DNA from 2 places in the Micromonospora sp. AMSO1212t genome. Region 2 is predicted to be linked to the other one. Evidence: predicted binding sites of a transcription regulator. Region 2 holds the regulator's gene; the other holds the start of a gene.
What was found. The regulator HspR, encoded in region 2, represses chaperone genes until heat shock. The targets are predictions, from matches to a motif close to TTGAGTNNNNNNNACTCAA.
Positions count from the first base shown of each region.

Region 1: lon (endopeptidase La) is a predicted target of HspR. The motif match lies at 2,191-2,209, and genes of this name have one in related genera.

Region 1 is NZ_WBKS01000150.1:558-8,042, forward strand. Features, by position in the region: gene lon (endopeptidase La) at 1-2,168, opposite strand, end outside; gene F8279_RS26245 (Lsr2 family protein) at 2,402-2,749, shown strand; gene F8279_RS26250 (hypothetical protein) at 2,954-4,228, opposite strand; gene F8279_RS26255 (DUF2726 domain-containing protein) at 4,484-5,332, opposite strand; gene F8279_RS26260 (DICT sensory domain-containing protein) at 5,457-6,548, shown strand; gene F8279_RS26265 (helical backbone metal receptor) at 6,581-7,303, shown strand; gene F8279_RS26270 (CBS domain-containing protein) at 7,327-7,485, opposite strand, start outside.
Region 2 is NZ_WBKS01000052.1:4,429-11,913, forward strand. Features, by position in the region: gene F8279_RS15520 (cation:proton antiporter regulatory subunit) at 1-422, shown strand, start outside; gene F8279_RS15525 (cation:proton antiporter) at 428-1,645, shown strand; gene F8279_RS15530 (hypothetical protein) at 1,811-2,239, shown strand; gene F8279_RS15535 (hypothetical protein) at 2,300-2,506, opposite strand; gene F8279_RS15540 (heat shock protein transcriptional repressor HspR) at 2,684-3,124, opposite strand; gene dnaJ (molecular chaperone DnaJ) at 3,149-4,333, opposite strand; gene grpE (nucleotide exchange factor GrpE) at 4,413-5,150, opposite strand; gene dnaK (molecular chaperone DnaK) at 5,199-7,061, opposite strand; gene F8279_RS15560 (ABC transporter) at 7,272-7,485, shown strand, end outside.

The DNA.
Region 1 (7,485 bases), on a different contig from region 2:
ACCTCGGTGAGACCGGCCCGGTGCGCGGCGAGCAGCTTCTGCTTCACCCCGCCGATCGGCAGCACCCGGCCGGAGAGCGTCACCTCGCCGGTCATCCCGAACTCGGGCCGCACCGGCCGCCCGGTCACCAGGGACGCCAGCGCGGTCACCATGGTGATGCCGGCGCTCGGGCCGTCCTTGGGTACCGCGCCCGCCGGGACGTGCAGGTGGATCCGCCGCCCGGCCAGGGCGTTCGGGTCCAGGCCGTACCGCCGTCCGTTCGACCGCAGGTACGACCACGCGATGTGCGCGGACTCCTTCATCACGTCGCCGAGCTGACCGGTGAGCGTCAGCCCCGGCTCGCCCTCCATCGTGGTGGCCTCGATGAACAGCACGTCGCCACCGGCGCCGGTGACGGCCAGGCCGGTCGCCACGCCCGGTACGGCCGTCCGCTCGGCGGACTCCGGGGTGAACTTCGGCCGGCCCAGGTAGCGGGCCAGGTTGCCGGCGTCGACGCGCACCGGCGCGGAGTCCGTGGCGAGCGCGACGGCGACCTTGCGCAGGATCTTCGCGAGGGCCCGTTCGAGCTGCCGGACGCCGGCCTCCCGGGTGTACTCGCCCGCGATCAGCGCCAGCGCGTCGTCGGCGACGGTGACCTCGTCGGTGGTCAGCCCGGCCCGTTCCCGCTGCCGGGGCAGCAGGTGGTCCCGGGCGATGGCGACCTTCTCGTCCTCGGTGTAGCCGTCCAGCGCGACCAGCTCCATCCGGTCCAGCAGCGGGCCGGGGACCGCCTCGACCACGTTGGCGGTGGCCAGGAACAGCACGTCGGACAGGTCGAGGTCGACCTCGAGGTAGTGGTCGCGGAACGTGTGGTTCTGCGCCGGGTCGAGCACCTCCAGCAGGGCCGCGGCCGGGTCGCCGGCGTAGCCGGCGGCCAGCTTGTCGACCTCGTCGAGTAGCACGACCGGGTTCATCGAGCCGGCCTCGCGCAGCGCCCGCACGATCCGGCCGGGCAGCGCGCCGACGTAGGTGCGCCGGTGGCCCCGGATCTCCGCCTCGTCCCGCACACCGCCGAGGGAGACACGGACGAAGTTGCGGCCCAGCGCCCGGGCGACCGACTCGCCGAGGCTGGTCTTGCCGACACCGGGCGGGCCGGCCAGGGCCAGCACCGCGCCGGAGCCGCGTCCGCCGACCACGCCGAGGTTGCGCTCCGCGCGCCGGTTGCGCACCGCGAGGTACTCCAGGATGCGGTCCTTCACGTCGGCCAGGCCGGCGTGGTCGGCGTCGAGCACGGCCCGCGCCGCGGTCAGGTCGGTGTTGTCCTGGGTACGCGTGTTCCACGGCATCTCCAGGACGGTGTCCAGCCAGGTACGGATCCAGCCCGCCTCGGGTGAGGCGTCGCTTGCTCGTTCCAGCTTGCCGACCTCGCGCATCGCCGCCTCGCGCACGTTCTCCGGCAGCTCGGCGGACTCCACCCGGGAGCGGTAGTCGGCGGAGCCGTCCGGCTCGTCCTCACCGAGTTCCTTGCGGATCGCGGCGAGCTGCTGGCGGAGCAGGAACTCGCGCTGGGACTTCTCCAGCCCCTCGCGTACGTCGCTGTTGATCTGCTCGGTGACCTCCTGCTCGGCCAGGTGTTCCCGCACCCAGCCGACGAGCAGTTCCAGCCGGGCGGTGACGTCCGGCGCGGCGAGCAGCTCGGTCTTCTGCGCCAGGCTGAGCCAGGGCGCGTAGCCGGCCGAGTCGGCCAGCTCGGACAGGTCGGTCATCCGCTCCATCGCGTCGATCACCTGCCAGGCGCCGCGCTGCTGCAGCACGGACGTCATGAGCGCGCGGTACTCGCGGGCGAGTTCCCGGGCGCGGCCCGCCGGTGCGGGCTCGTCGAGTGTGGTCGCCTCGACCCAGAGCGCGGCGCCGGGCCCGGGCACGCCGGAGCCGATGCGGGCCCGGGCCAGACCACGGATGACCGCCGCCGGCTCGCCGCTGGGCAGCCGGCCCACCTTCTCGATCGTGGCGACCACGCCGACGGAGCCGTACTCGCCGTCGATGCGGGGTACGGCCAGCAGTTCCTTGTCGCCGGTGGCGCGCGCCGCGTCGACGGCGGCCTGGGTCGTCGGGTCGAGGGTCACCGGGATGACCATCCCGGGCAGCAGGACGGCGTCGGTCAGGGGAAGTACCGGAAGAGTTGCCATCGAACACCTGCCATCACGTTGATTGAGCGTGTCTGGCTCAAGTAACAAAACGTGTCCCTTGTTCCGGGTTGTGACCCGCGCCACTCCGGAGCGCCACGTTCCCGCGCTGCGCACCCAATGGCGGGACCGTTTACCGCGACCCGCCGAATGGAGAAGGCGGCTATTGTTGCGGAATTACCGCGCGGTAGGTCAAACTCTTAGCCACACCCCGCCCGACACAGGGAGTAATGGCGATGGCAAGGAAAGTAATCACCGTTCTGACCGACGACCTCGACGGCGGAAAGGCCGATCGGACCGTCGAGTTCAGCCTGGACGGCGTGGCGTACACGATCGACGTCTCCGACGAGAACGCGGGCGTCCTGCGCAAGGCGCTGGATCCGTACATCAGCGCTGGCAGGCGAATCGGCCGGGGAGCGCCCGAGGTCACCCGCGGCGCCCGCCGCACCACCCGGCCGAGCACCTCGGGAATGGACCGCGAGCAGAACCGCGCCATCCGGGAATGGGCCGCCAAGAACGGGTTCGAGATTTCCGAGCGCGGCCGCATCCCGGTGTCCGTGGTCGAGGCGTACAAGAACCGCTGACCGCCACCGGTTCACCGTCGGGCATCCCGGGGTCACGCTGAGAAATCGGTGTGGCCCCGATCGGCTTTCTACGGTTGCTGCTTTTCATCCGACCGGATACCACCGGCATGAAATTTCCTCCAGGATCGGCTCCCACCGCGCCCATACGCGAAACGGCCGCGGCCGCCCGGAGGAGTCCCCGGACGGCCGCGGCCGTTCGTCCGCTCAGTTGACCCGGATGCGCACCACGTCGATGGCGGGGGTCTGGTTTGCCCGCTCCATCATCGGGATGCGGTGCGAGCCGTCACCGGCCCAGACCGCGCACTGCGCCACGCCCGACTGCGCCAGGCCCGGGATCTGAATCAGCACGTCGTCCGGCTGGTTGCCGCCGCGCCCGTCCTCGGTGGCGACGAAGAAGGCCGGCACGTCCTGCGGGTTCGGGGGCTGCCGGTTGCTGCCGAGCATCCGGCAGGCGGTGTGGAAGTGTCCGCGCACCAGGCCCTCACCGTTGAGCAGCGAGCTCTCCAGGTAGTAGCCGCCCTGGCCGGCGGCGAGGAAGCGGTCCCGCACCAGGTTCTTGGTGGTGACCCGGAGCGTGAACGGCTGGTTGCGCCGCACCTGGTTCGGGAACTGCGTGATCAGCAGCGACGGGTTGTTCGCCGCGGCGCCCACCTCACCGAACGCGGTGCTCACGCACCGGTTGCCGTTCTGGAAACCGTCGTGGGCCTGAAGCTGGCTGTCGGAGCAGTCCTTGGCGAGCACGTTCAGGCCGTTGCCGCCGCCGTTGTTCTGGCCACCGCCGTTGTTGTTCCCGCCGCCGTTGTTGCCGCCGTTGTTGCCGCCGTTCTGGCCTCCGTTGTTGCCGCCGTTCTGGCCCCCGTTGTTGCCGGGAGTGTCGGTCAGCGCGCACTGGGCGAGCTGGTCCAGGCCCTGCGGGCGCTGGGCGACCCGGCCGATGGCGGTGGCGATCCGGTTGAGCGCCGCGGTCCGCTTGTCCGCGAGCGGACGCAGGATCGCGTTGTTGATGAAGTCGCCGCCGTTGCGCCCCTCCGCGGCGAGCCGCCGGTTCGCGTCGGCGATCTGGGACTCCAGCAGCGCCAGGGTGCGGTCCACCTCGGCGCGGGCCCGGTCGGGCACCTGCGGCAGCCGGCCACGGACGTCCGGGCAGGCCACGGTCGGGGTGCCGGCGCCGGCGCCGCCCGCGTTGGTCTGCTGGCACTCGGCCGGTGACATCTGGCCGTCGCCCCAGTGGCTGCGGACCCAGCGGCCGTTCTGCCAGGTACGGGTGGTGCTGCCCTGGCCGTTCGGGGCGGTCGCCCCCGGGCTCGCGGGCACGCAGGACGCCGACGCGGCGCGGGTGGTCGTCCGCCGGTCCTGGGCGGACGAGATCTGGGTGACGGCGACGATGCCGCCGAAGACCGCGAGCGTGCCGACCACCGCCAGCAACCGCTTGCTCCGCGCGTTACCGGATGACCGGCGCGCCCGTGTGGACCTGCGCATCGAATTGCTCTCCTTCTCGATCCGGTAGTTGACTGGTGATCCCGGCGGACCGACGAATTCGGGGTGTGAGATCACTGCGACGCTCAGTCGCACGTCAATGGCCGACGATGCCCTTTCCGCACCGTCTCCGCGCCGTCCGGGCGCGGCGGGGAAGACCTGCATCCATTCCCGATGAGGTACGGAGCGCCGTCGGCGAAGGTTCAACCGGAGATCGGAAAAAAATCGAAAGTCGCCGTCCTCGCCGGCGAGGACGGCTCAGTCGGCGCAGAGATGGTCGAAGGCGAACCCGCCGTCGAAGGAGTCCCGCCGCGCGGCCAGCGCGCGTACCCGCCGGAGAAGCTCGTCACGGTCCAGCAGGGACGGCGCGGCGCCGTCGAGGTCACGCAGCCGCTCCCCCAGCGCCACCACGGCCAGGTCCTCGGCGAGCCGCCCCGGCTCGACGCCGCAGGAGAAGCCGCGCGAGGCCAGCCGGACCCGCTCCAGCAGGCAGCGGCCGGACCGCACCTCGGCCCAGGCCCAGCCCTCCGCCGGGCCGTCTGTCCAGCGCACGTGCAGGCCGCGCACGATCGGATCGGCGATCCGGCCCGCCACGTACGCCTCGACCGCCTCGACCCGGGCCAGCGCGCCCAGGTCGTTCACCGGCCCCTGCCGGCCGTCCGGCAGGCGGCCGATGATGTCCCGGAAGCCGACCGCGTCGCCGCCGTCCGGGTCGGTGCCGTCGGCGTAGGCCCGCGCGTCCAGCACGTACTCGGCGAACCGGCGGACCTGCTCCGCGCCGCCCAACGCCGGCGACTCGACGCGCAGCAACGGCAGGCCGACGGCGGCGCAGACCGCGTCGGTCAGCCGTTCGGACCGCCGGGCGGGCGATCCGTCGGGGACGGGCGCGGTGAAGCGCACCGCGAAGCGCGGCAGCCCGGTGTCGGCGGCGCAGACCACCAGGTCGAGCGACGCCCGCCCGGCGGTGCTCCACTGGCTGCCGGTGACCCCCGGCGGGCGGCCCTGCACCATCTCGCCGAGCCGCCGCCTGCCGTGGCCGACGTGGCCGGCACGGACCAGGGACGGCGCGACGCCGGGCGGGACCGGCCGCAGCCAGGAGGCGGTCACGCTGCCTGTGCTAGTCATCTCGCCCCGATCCCCCTCGCCCGGCCGACGTCCGAGTGTAGGCGCTGCGGCGCGACCGGTCCGGCCGACCGGTGCGCTACCGCGCCCGTCCCTCTAGGCTCTGCCCGTGCCCAGCGGACGGACCCCGGAACAGTTCACCAAACGCAGCCTCGTCGCCGTCTCCCACGCCATCGAACGCGCCGCGCTCGCCGAGGCCGAGGACGGCCCGCTCGTCGTGCTCGCGCTGTTCCAGCGGCTGCCGTACTTCGCCCGGGAGCGCGAGGTCTACCGGCGCATCGCCGGCCGCGCCGCCGTGACGGTGGTGGCGATGGTCGGCGGACCGCCGTCCGACCTGCCCGAGGGCGCCTACGGCGTGGCGCTGGACGAGGCGGAGGCGCTCGCCCGGGAGTGGACGGTGGTGGCGCTGAGCCCGCGTTTCGGCGCCACAGTCGTCGCACACGACCGGGCCGAGGTGGCGCCCACGCCGACGCTGGAGTCCGGCCGCCTGTTCGAGGGGCGCTGGGGCTTCCGCCGCGACGAGGCGCTGCACGAGGCGATCCGGCTGCGCGAACAGCTCGCCGAGCGGCTGCCCGCCGCGGCACGTAACGCGCTGGACGAGGCGATCGCCCGGGTGCGGGACATCCCGGCCGGGCCGGGCGAACCGCGCGCCGAGGCGGCACTGCGGCTGCTGGCCCGCCGCGGCGACCGGAACAACCAGCCGGTCGAGCCGGCCGAGACGATGCTGGACGAACCCGGCCTGGCCCGGTGGTCCGGCGCGGACGGGGTGACCGCCTCCGGCACGCTGCCGGTGGCGCTGGTCGGCCTGCGGGTGGACGCGCCGCCCGGCTCGCCGGAACGCTTCGGCCGCCGCGGTGTCGCCCGGGAGGGGCACGCCGTGCTCACCGCGATCACCGCCGTGCTGCGGCCGGTCGACCGCGCGCTGCGCGTCACCGAGAACGAGTTCCAGCTCCTCCTGCCGGGGCTCGACGAGCCGGCAGCGCTGGAGGTGGTACGCCGGCTGCACGACGCGATCGGCGCGCTGGCCCGCTCGTACCCGTTCATGGCGTACACCGTGCACGCGGCGGTCGGGGTGACCACCCGGCGGCCGCTGCCCACGGCGGACCTGCGCGCGGCGGTCGACTGGGCGGCACGCAAGGGCGTGCCGGTGGCGGGCCTGCCGACGGAGACCGCCGACGCCGTGGCCGCGCCGGCCCACTGACCGGCCGGTCCGGCTCGAGGGGAGGAGACGCGGTGCGGGTGGTGTCGCTGGTGCCGTCGCTGACCGAGGCGGTCGCGGCCACCCGCCCGGAGGTGCTGGTCGGGGCGACCGACTGGTGCACCCATCCGGAAGGGCTGGACGTCGCCCGGGTCGGCGGTACGAAGTACCCGGACCTGGACCGGGTGCTCGCGCTGGAGCCGGATCTGGTGCTGCTCAACGAGGAGGAGAACCGGCTGGCCGACGCCGAGGCGCTGCGCTCGGCCGGGGTGCCGGTCCGGGTCACCTTCCCGCGTACCGTGCCGGAGGCGCTCGACCAGCTCGGTGAGCTGGTGGTCGCGCTCGGTGCGCCGGCCGAGCCGCCGTGGCTGCGCTCGGCCCGCCGCGCGTGGGCCGCGCTACCCGCGCCGGGACGGGTCCGCACCGCCGTGGTGCCGGTGTGGCGGCGGCCGTGGGTGGTGCTGGGGCGGGACACGTTCGCCGGGGACGTGCTGGCCCGGCTCGGTGTCCGCAACGGCTGGGCCGACGACGCGGAACGCTATCCCCGGCCGAGCCTGGACGCGCTGCGCGCCCGGACGCCGGACCTGGTGGTGCTGCCCGACGAGCCGTACCGGTTCACCGCCGACGACGGGCCGGAGGCGTTCCCCGGCGTGCCGGCGGCGCTGGTGTCCGGCCGGCACCTCACCTGGTACGGCCCGTCGCTGGCCGAGGCACCGGCGCTGCTCGCCGCCCAGCTCGCCGTGCCGGGCCCTGCCTGACCGGGGGGCCCGGGTGGCGGCGCTCAGGCGACCGGGGTGGCGTGCACCGGGTCCAGCTCCATCAGCGTGGTGTCGTCCACGTCGTACCCGATCGTGTTGTGCACCGCGACCACGCCCGCGACCTGGGCGGCGAGACGGCCGGCGAGTTCGACGGCGCTGCGCCGGTCCAGCCGCCCGTCCAT
Region 2 (7,485 bases):
TCGGCGTGGTCTCTCACCGAAATGGCCGTCGCGACCTGGTCCTCTACGACCCGGACGATCCCGACTCCTGCCAACACGACATACCTCTGACCGACGACGAGGCGGAGGCGCTCGCCGACATCCTCGGCGCGTCGCTGATGCTGGGTCAGCTCTCCGGGCTGCGCGAGCAGGCCGCCGGGCTGCTGACCGAGCAGATCGCCATCCCGGCGGGGTCGAAGTACGTCGGCAAGCGGCTCGCGGACACCAAGGCCCGCACCCGGACCAGCGCGTCCATCGTGGCCGTGCTGCGTCAGGGCGCCGTGAACGTCTCGCCCGATCCCACCTTCCGGTTCGAGGCCGGCGATGTGGTCGTCGTGGTCGGTACCCGGCAGGGGCTCGACGGCGTGACCGCGATCCTCGCCGAGACCGATCCGGACGGCTGACACGTATGCACGAAACCACAATCCTGCTCATCGAGGTCGGCGCGCTGCTGCTCCTGCTCGGCCTGCTCGGCCGGCTGAGCCGTCGCTTCGGCGTGTCGCCCATCCCCCTGTACCTGCTCGCCGGCCTGGCGTTCGGGCACGGTGGTCTGCTGCCGCTCAACGCCAGCGAGGAGTTCTTCGCCGTCGGCGCCGAGATCGGCGTGATCCTGCTGCTTGTCATGCTCGGCCTGGAGTACAGCGCGAACGAACTGGTGGGCAACCTCCGGTCCGCGGCGCCGGCCGGCGTGATCGACGCGGTGTTCAACGCGCTGCCCGGATTCGCCTTCGCGCTCCTGCTCGGCTGGGGCTGGGTGGCGGCGGTGGTGCTCGCGGGCGTGACCTGGGTGTCGTCGTCCGGCGTGATCGCCAAGGTGCTCGGCGACCTGGGCCGGGTCGGTAACCGGGAGACCCCGGTGATCCTCTCCGTCCTGGTCATCGAGGACCTGGCGATGGCCCTCTACCTGCCCCTGGTCACCGCGCTGCTCGCGGGGGTCGGCCTGGTCAAGGGCGGCATCGCACTCGCCGTCGCGGTGTTCACCGTGGTCGTCGTGCTGGCCGTGGCCATCCGGTACGGCCACCTGATCTCCGCCGCGCTCTCCGCCAAGGATCCGGAGGCGCTGCTGCTCGGGGTCCTCGGCCTGACCCTGCTGGTCGCCGGTGTCGCGGCCAAGCTCCAGGTGTCAGCGGCCGTCGGCGCGTTCCTGGTCGGCATCGCGCTGTCCGGGCCGGTGGCGCACCACGCCACCGAGTTGCTCTCCCCGCTGCGTGACCTGTTCGCCGCGGTCTTCTTCGTGTTCTTCGGGCTGGTGACCAACCCGCTGGACATGCCGCCGGTACTGCTGCCCGCGCTGCTGCTCGCAGTGGTGACCATGGCGACGAAGGTGGCCACCGGCTACCTGGCCGCCCGCCGGGCCGGGATCGCCGAGCCCGGCCGCTGGCGGGCCGGCCTGGCGCTGACCCCGCGCGGCGAGTTCTCCATCGTCATCGCCGGGCTGGCCGTCGCGGCCATCTACCCGGTGGAGCCGAAGCTCGCCGCGCTCGCCACCGCGTACGTGTTGATCACGGTGGTGACCGGGCCGCTGCTCGCCCGCCTGCCCGACACCCCGTGGTTCAAGCAGTGGCTGCGCAGCCGCGCCGCCGCCGCACGGCCGCCCGCACCGCTGCCCCTGGGCTCCGCCGACTGACCCGGACCGGGCCGGATCAGCCGTGGGGCAGATCCGGCCCGGCGTTGTCAAATTGATCCCGGGAAGGTCTACCACTGCTCCGTCCAACCGCGTTAACGTTTCGGCCCAGCAGCCAGGGTCCGCGGGTGGCCTGCGCCCCCGCCAGCGCAAGCGGAAGGTCGGCCGGTGAGCGTGCAGGAAGAGACGTTCCACGGCTTCGCCAACCCGGTCGATCCCTCGCCCGCCGAACTCCGGGCGTGGGCCTATCAACCGGATTCGGTGCCGCTGACCTCGATGCCGCCCGACTGGGACCTGCTGGTCGCCGGTGACCATCTGGTGCAGACGCTGTTCGATCTGGCGATGGACCAGGGCTGCCCGGCGCGGCGGTTCACGCTGCACTGCCTCTACATCTACGCCGCCGACGGCATCCGGACGAACTTCCGCGCCCACCCCAAGCGCCGGTTCCGCAAGCTGGTCGAGCAGGCCGAGAAGTCCGGCGACGACCTGATGCGCAACTGGGCGCACAACAGCCGGGTGCTGCTCGCCCGGCCGGATCTCTTCGTCTACCGGGACTGGTGCGAGGGCGGCCTGGTCCGCGAGAACCGCCGCCTCTGACGGCCAACGGCGAACGGGCCGGGATCCCCCGTGGATCCCGGCCCGCACGTCAGCGGATCGTCAGGTCGACCCGCCCTGCTTCTTGCGCCGCTCGTCGTCCCGTGCCCGGTCCACGCCGTGGTCCGTCTGGTCGGCGAAGCGCCCTTCCTTGACCTTGTCGCTGAAGCGTCCCTCGGTGACCCGGTCGAACCGCTCGCGGACGTTCTCGGCCACCTTCTCCAGCCGTTCCTCCGCGCGCTCGGCCACCTTCTTCGCCGGTTCCGTCATGACTCCCCCCGTCAGCCCGGAATCCGCTTTGAGGCATTTGCCCCCTGCGAAAAGCGTAGTTGACCCCGCCCTGCCGTACGCCCGCTTTCCCCTGACCCGGCCCGCGAACCGCCCGGGGAACGACGAAGGCCGGCGCGGCCCCGGGGGAGCGGGGCGCGCCGGCCTTCCGGTACGAGGTCAGCGGTCGGGAGCGCGGCGCGGACGCCAGACGACGAGCGCGGTGGACGTGCGGTTGGTGGGCACGAGGTCGCCGCGGGGGAAGCCGCCGAGCGACTCCAGCTCGGCGATCCGCCGGTACGCGGCGTCCAGTTCCGCCTCCAGCCGGGCCACCCGCTGCTGCGCCTCTTCGAGCAGCCGCTCCAGCGCGATGATCCGCTTGACCCCGGCCAGGTTGATCCCGTCGTCCTGGCTGAGCCGCTGCACCTCGCGGAGCAGCACCACGTCCCGGACGCTGTACCGGCGACCGCCACCGGACGCCCGGCCGGCCTGCACCAGGCCCAGCCGGTCGTACTGGCGCAGCGTCTGGGGGTGCATCCCCGCCATCCGCGCGGCCACCGAGATCATCAAGACCTTGGCCTCGTAGGCCGGGTCACCCGAGCCGACGTACTCCTCCGACATGCCCGCTCACCTCCGCTGCCGACCTCAACTGAATCGACGTACCCGCGCGTCGAGATGTTCCCGCGCGGCGGGCGGGGTCTGCGCCGCGAAGGTCTCCAGCGCCGCCCGCGCCTCGTCCGACACCTTCGCCGGGACCACCACGTCGAGCGTGACCAGCAGGTCACCGGCGCGGCCGTCCTTGCGTACGACGCCCTTGCCGCGGGCGCGCAGCACCCGCCCGCTGGGCGTACCCGGTGGCACCCGCAGGGTCACCGTCCCGTCCAGGGTCGGTACGCGCAGGTCCGTGCCGAGAACCGCCTCGGCGTACGTGATCGGGACGTTCAGGGTCAGGTCGTCCCCGGTACGCCCGAACAGCTCGTCCGGGCGGACCTTCACCTGTACGAACAGGTCGCCCGCCGGACCGCCCCGTTCGCCGGGCTCGCCTCGGCCGGCCAGGCGGATCCGCTGCCCGTCGGCCACACCGGCCGGGAAGCGCACGTTCAGCGTGCGGCTCTTGGTGACCCCGCCGGTGCCGTGGCACTCCGGGCACTTCTCCTCGACGATCGTGCCGACGCCCTGGCAGTTGCGGCACGGCTCGGAGAAACTGAACGACCCCTGGTTGCGGGTGGTCACCCCGGCGCCGTGGCAGACCGGGCAGGCCACCGGCTGGGTGCCGGGCTTCGCGCCGTTGCCGTGGCAGGTGTCGCAGACCCCGGGGGCGCGCAGCGTCAGCGGCAGCGTGACGCCGCGTACCGCGTCTTCGAAGTCGAGCGCCACCTCGGTCTCGACGTCCCGGCCGCGGGCCGGGCCGCGCGGACGCGCCGGGCCGCCGGCACCGCCGCCGGAGAAGATCGAGCTGAACAGGTCGGTGAAACCGCCGCCGCTGAACCGGTTGTCGCCACCGCCGGCGCCGCCGCCGAACAGGTCGGAGACGTCGAACGGCATGCCGCCCGGCTGCCCCGCGCCGCGCGCGCCACGCCGGAAGGCGCCGGAACCGAACAGCGAGCGCATCTCGTCGTACTCGCGGCGCTTCTTCTCGTCACCGAGCACCGCGTACGCCTCGGAGACGGTCTTGAACCGCTCCTCCGCGCCGGTGTCGCCGGGGTTGTGGTCCGGGTGCGACTCCCGGGCCAACTTGCGGTACGCCTTCTTGATCTCGTCCGAGGAGGCGGACTTGTCCACGCCCAACGCGGCGTAGTAGTCCTTCTCGATCCAGTCCTTGGAACTCACCGGTCCACCCCCTTCCACGGGTCGAATCCCGGTCGTCCCGCCCGCCCGGTGCGGGCGGGCGGGACGTCGCGGGTCGGCACTACTCCGGGTCCGCGACCGCGACCATGGCGGGCCGCAGCAGCCGCTCGCCGAGTTGGTAACCGCGCCGCATGACCTGTACGCAGGTCGGCTCCGTCACGTCGGCCGAGGTCTGGTGCGCCACCGCCTCGTGCCGGGTCGGGTCGAACGGGTCACCCTTCTCGCCGAACGCGGTCAGGCCGAACTTGGCGAGCGCGCCGGTGAGCTGCTCGGCCACGCTGCCGAACGGGCCCACCAGGTCGCCGTGCTCGCGGGCCCGGTCCAGGTCGTCGAGGATCGGCAGCAGCGCGGTGAGCACCGCCCCGGTGGCCTGCTCCTGGACCAGGTTGCGGTCCCGGTCGACCCGCTTGCGGTAGTTGGCGTACTCCGCGGTCACCCGCTGGAGGTCGCGGGTGCGCTCCTCCAGGTCGGTGCGGAGCGACTCCAGCTCGGCGCCGAGCGGCGCGTCCGTGCCGGTCCCGCCGTCCGGTTCGGCTGGCGAGTCGACCACGGTCGGACCGCTGACCTCGGCCTCGCCGCCGATCTCGTCGACCACGACCTCGGCCTCCTCGACCAGCCCTTCGGCGGGCGCGTCGGCGGCCGCGTCGGCCGCCGAGACGTTGTTCGCCGGCTGCTCGGTCACCTTGCCGAGCTTGCGCTTGTCGCGGATGACGACCCGGGGTTCGTCGCCGGTGTCCTTGCCGGCGCCCGGCGCCGACCCGGTGGCACCCGGGTCGGCCGCTCGTGGCTTGTCCGTCATGCGGTTACCTCATCCCTCTGCCGTGCGAATCGTGTCCGGGACCGGATGTCACTTCTTGTCCTCGTCCACGATCTCCGCGTCGACCACGTCGTCGTCGCCACCGGCCTTCGGGCCACCGGCCGCACCCGCGCCGGCACCCGGCCCGGCCGCGCCCGGGGCGGTCTGCTCGCCCTCCTGCTGCTGGGCGTAGAGCAGCGAGCCCGCCTGCTGGGATACCTGCGCCAGCTTCTCGTGGGCGGACTTGATCTTCTCGATGTCCTGCCCGCCGAGCGCGCTGCGCAGCTCGCCGAGCGCCTCGTTGAGCTGGTCACGGTTCTCGCCGGGCAGCTTGTCACCGCTCTCGGCGAGGAACTTCTCGGTCTGCCACTGGAGCGCCTCGGCCACGTTGCGGGTCTCGGCCTCCTCACGGCGACGCTTGTCCTCGTCGGCGTGCTCCTCGGCGTCCCGGCGCATCCGCTCGATGTCGTCCTTCGGCAGCGAGGAGCCGCCGGTGATCGTCATCTTCTGCTCCTTGCCGGTGCCCAGATCCTTGGCGTGCACGTTCACGATGCCGTTGGCGTCGATGTCGAACGTGACCTCGATCTGCGGCACGCCGCGCGGGGCCGGCGGGAGACCGGTCAGCTCGAAGGTGCCGAGCTTCTTGTTGTAGGCGGCGATGTCCCGCTCGCCCTGGAACACCTGGATCAGCACCGACGGCTGGTTGTCGTCGGCGGTGGTGAACACCTCGGAGCGCTTGGTCGGGATGGTGGTGTTGCGCTCGATGAGCTTGGTGAAGATGCCGCCCTTGGTCTCGATGCCCAGGCTCAGCGGGGTCACGTCGAGCAGCAGGACGTCCTTGACCTCGCCCTTGAGCACACCGGCCTGGAGTGCGGCGCCGACGGCGACGACCTCGTCCGGGTTGACGCCCTTGTTCGGGTCGCGGCCGGTGAGCTGCTTGACCAGGTCGGTCACGGCCGGCATACGGGTCGAGCCGCCGACCAGGATGACGTGGTCGACGTCGGAGATCTTGATGCCGGCGTCCTTCACGGCCTGCTCGAACGGGCCCTTGCAGCGGTCCAGCAGGTCCTGCGTCATGCGCTGGAACTCGGCGCGGCTGAGCGTCACGTCCAGGTGCAGCGGGCCGGCCGAACCGGCGGTGATGTACGGCAGGTTGATGTTGCTGGTGGTGGCGGCGGACAGCTCGATCTTGGCCTTCTCGGCCGCCTCCTTGAGCCGCTGCATGGCCATCTTGTCCTGCGAGAGGTCGATGCCGTGCTCGCCGCGGAACGTCTTCACCAGGTGGTCGATGATGCGCTGGTCCCAGTCGTCACCACCGAGCTGGTTGTCACCGCTGGTGGACTTGACCTCCACCACGCCCTCGGCCAGCTCCAGCAGCGACACGTCGAAGGTGCCGCCACCGAGGTCGAAGACCAGGACGGTCTGCTCCTTGGAGCCCTTGTCCAGGCCGTACGCCAGGGCCGCCGCGGTCGGCTCGTTCACGATCCGCAGCACGTTGAAGCCGGCGATCTCACCGGCCTCCTTGGTGGCCTGGCGCTGCCCGTCGTTGAAGTAGGCCGGGACGGTGATCACCGCGTCGGTGATCTGCTCGCCCAGGTACGCCTCGGCGTCCCGCTTGAGCTTCATCAGCGTGCGCGCCGAGATCTCCTGCGGGGTGTACTTCTTGCCGTCGATGTCGACGGTCCAGTTGGTGCCGATCTCACGCTTGACCGACCGGATGGTCCGGTCGGGGTTGGTCACCGCCTGGCGCTTGGCGACCTCACCGACGAGCACCTCGCCGTTGCGGGCGAACGCGACGATCGAGGGAGTCGTACGCGAGCCCTCGGCGTTGGCGATGACGGTGGGCTCACCGCCCTCGAGAACGCTGACGCAGGAGTTCGTCGTGCCGAGGTCGATGCCGACCGCACGTGCCATGTTCGCTTCCTCGCTTCGTAACGGGTGAGCAGGTCAGACGGCCTGCCCGGCGGGCCGCCCGGAAGCGGCCGCACCACAAGTTGAGTGAACTTGACTCAATAGTGCCACGCGATCGCCAATCCGCAAGTCGGGGTTGAGCCGACCTGGCGCAACCCGACCGTTACTACTGTCCGGTTGTCTTACCTTGCGTCGGTCGGGCACGCTTTAGCGGTGACGACGCATGGCGATTCCGCCACCCGTGCCGGCGCGCCCGCCGTCGCAGCCCGCACCGGAGCCACCACGGGCGACGACCAGCCTGCTCACGCCGCCGACGGCCTGCCCGCCGCGCTCACCGGCCTGCGCGCGGCGATCAGTGCGGCCCGCTTCCCGCTCGCCCTGCCCTCGGCCGAGCCGGCCCGGCACGCCGCAACGAGCCTCACCGACC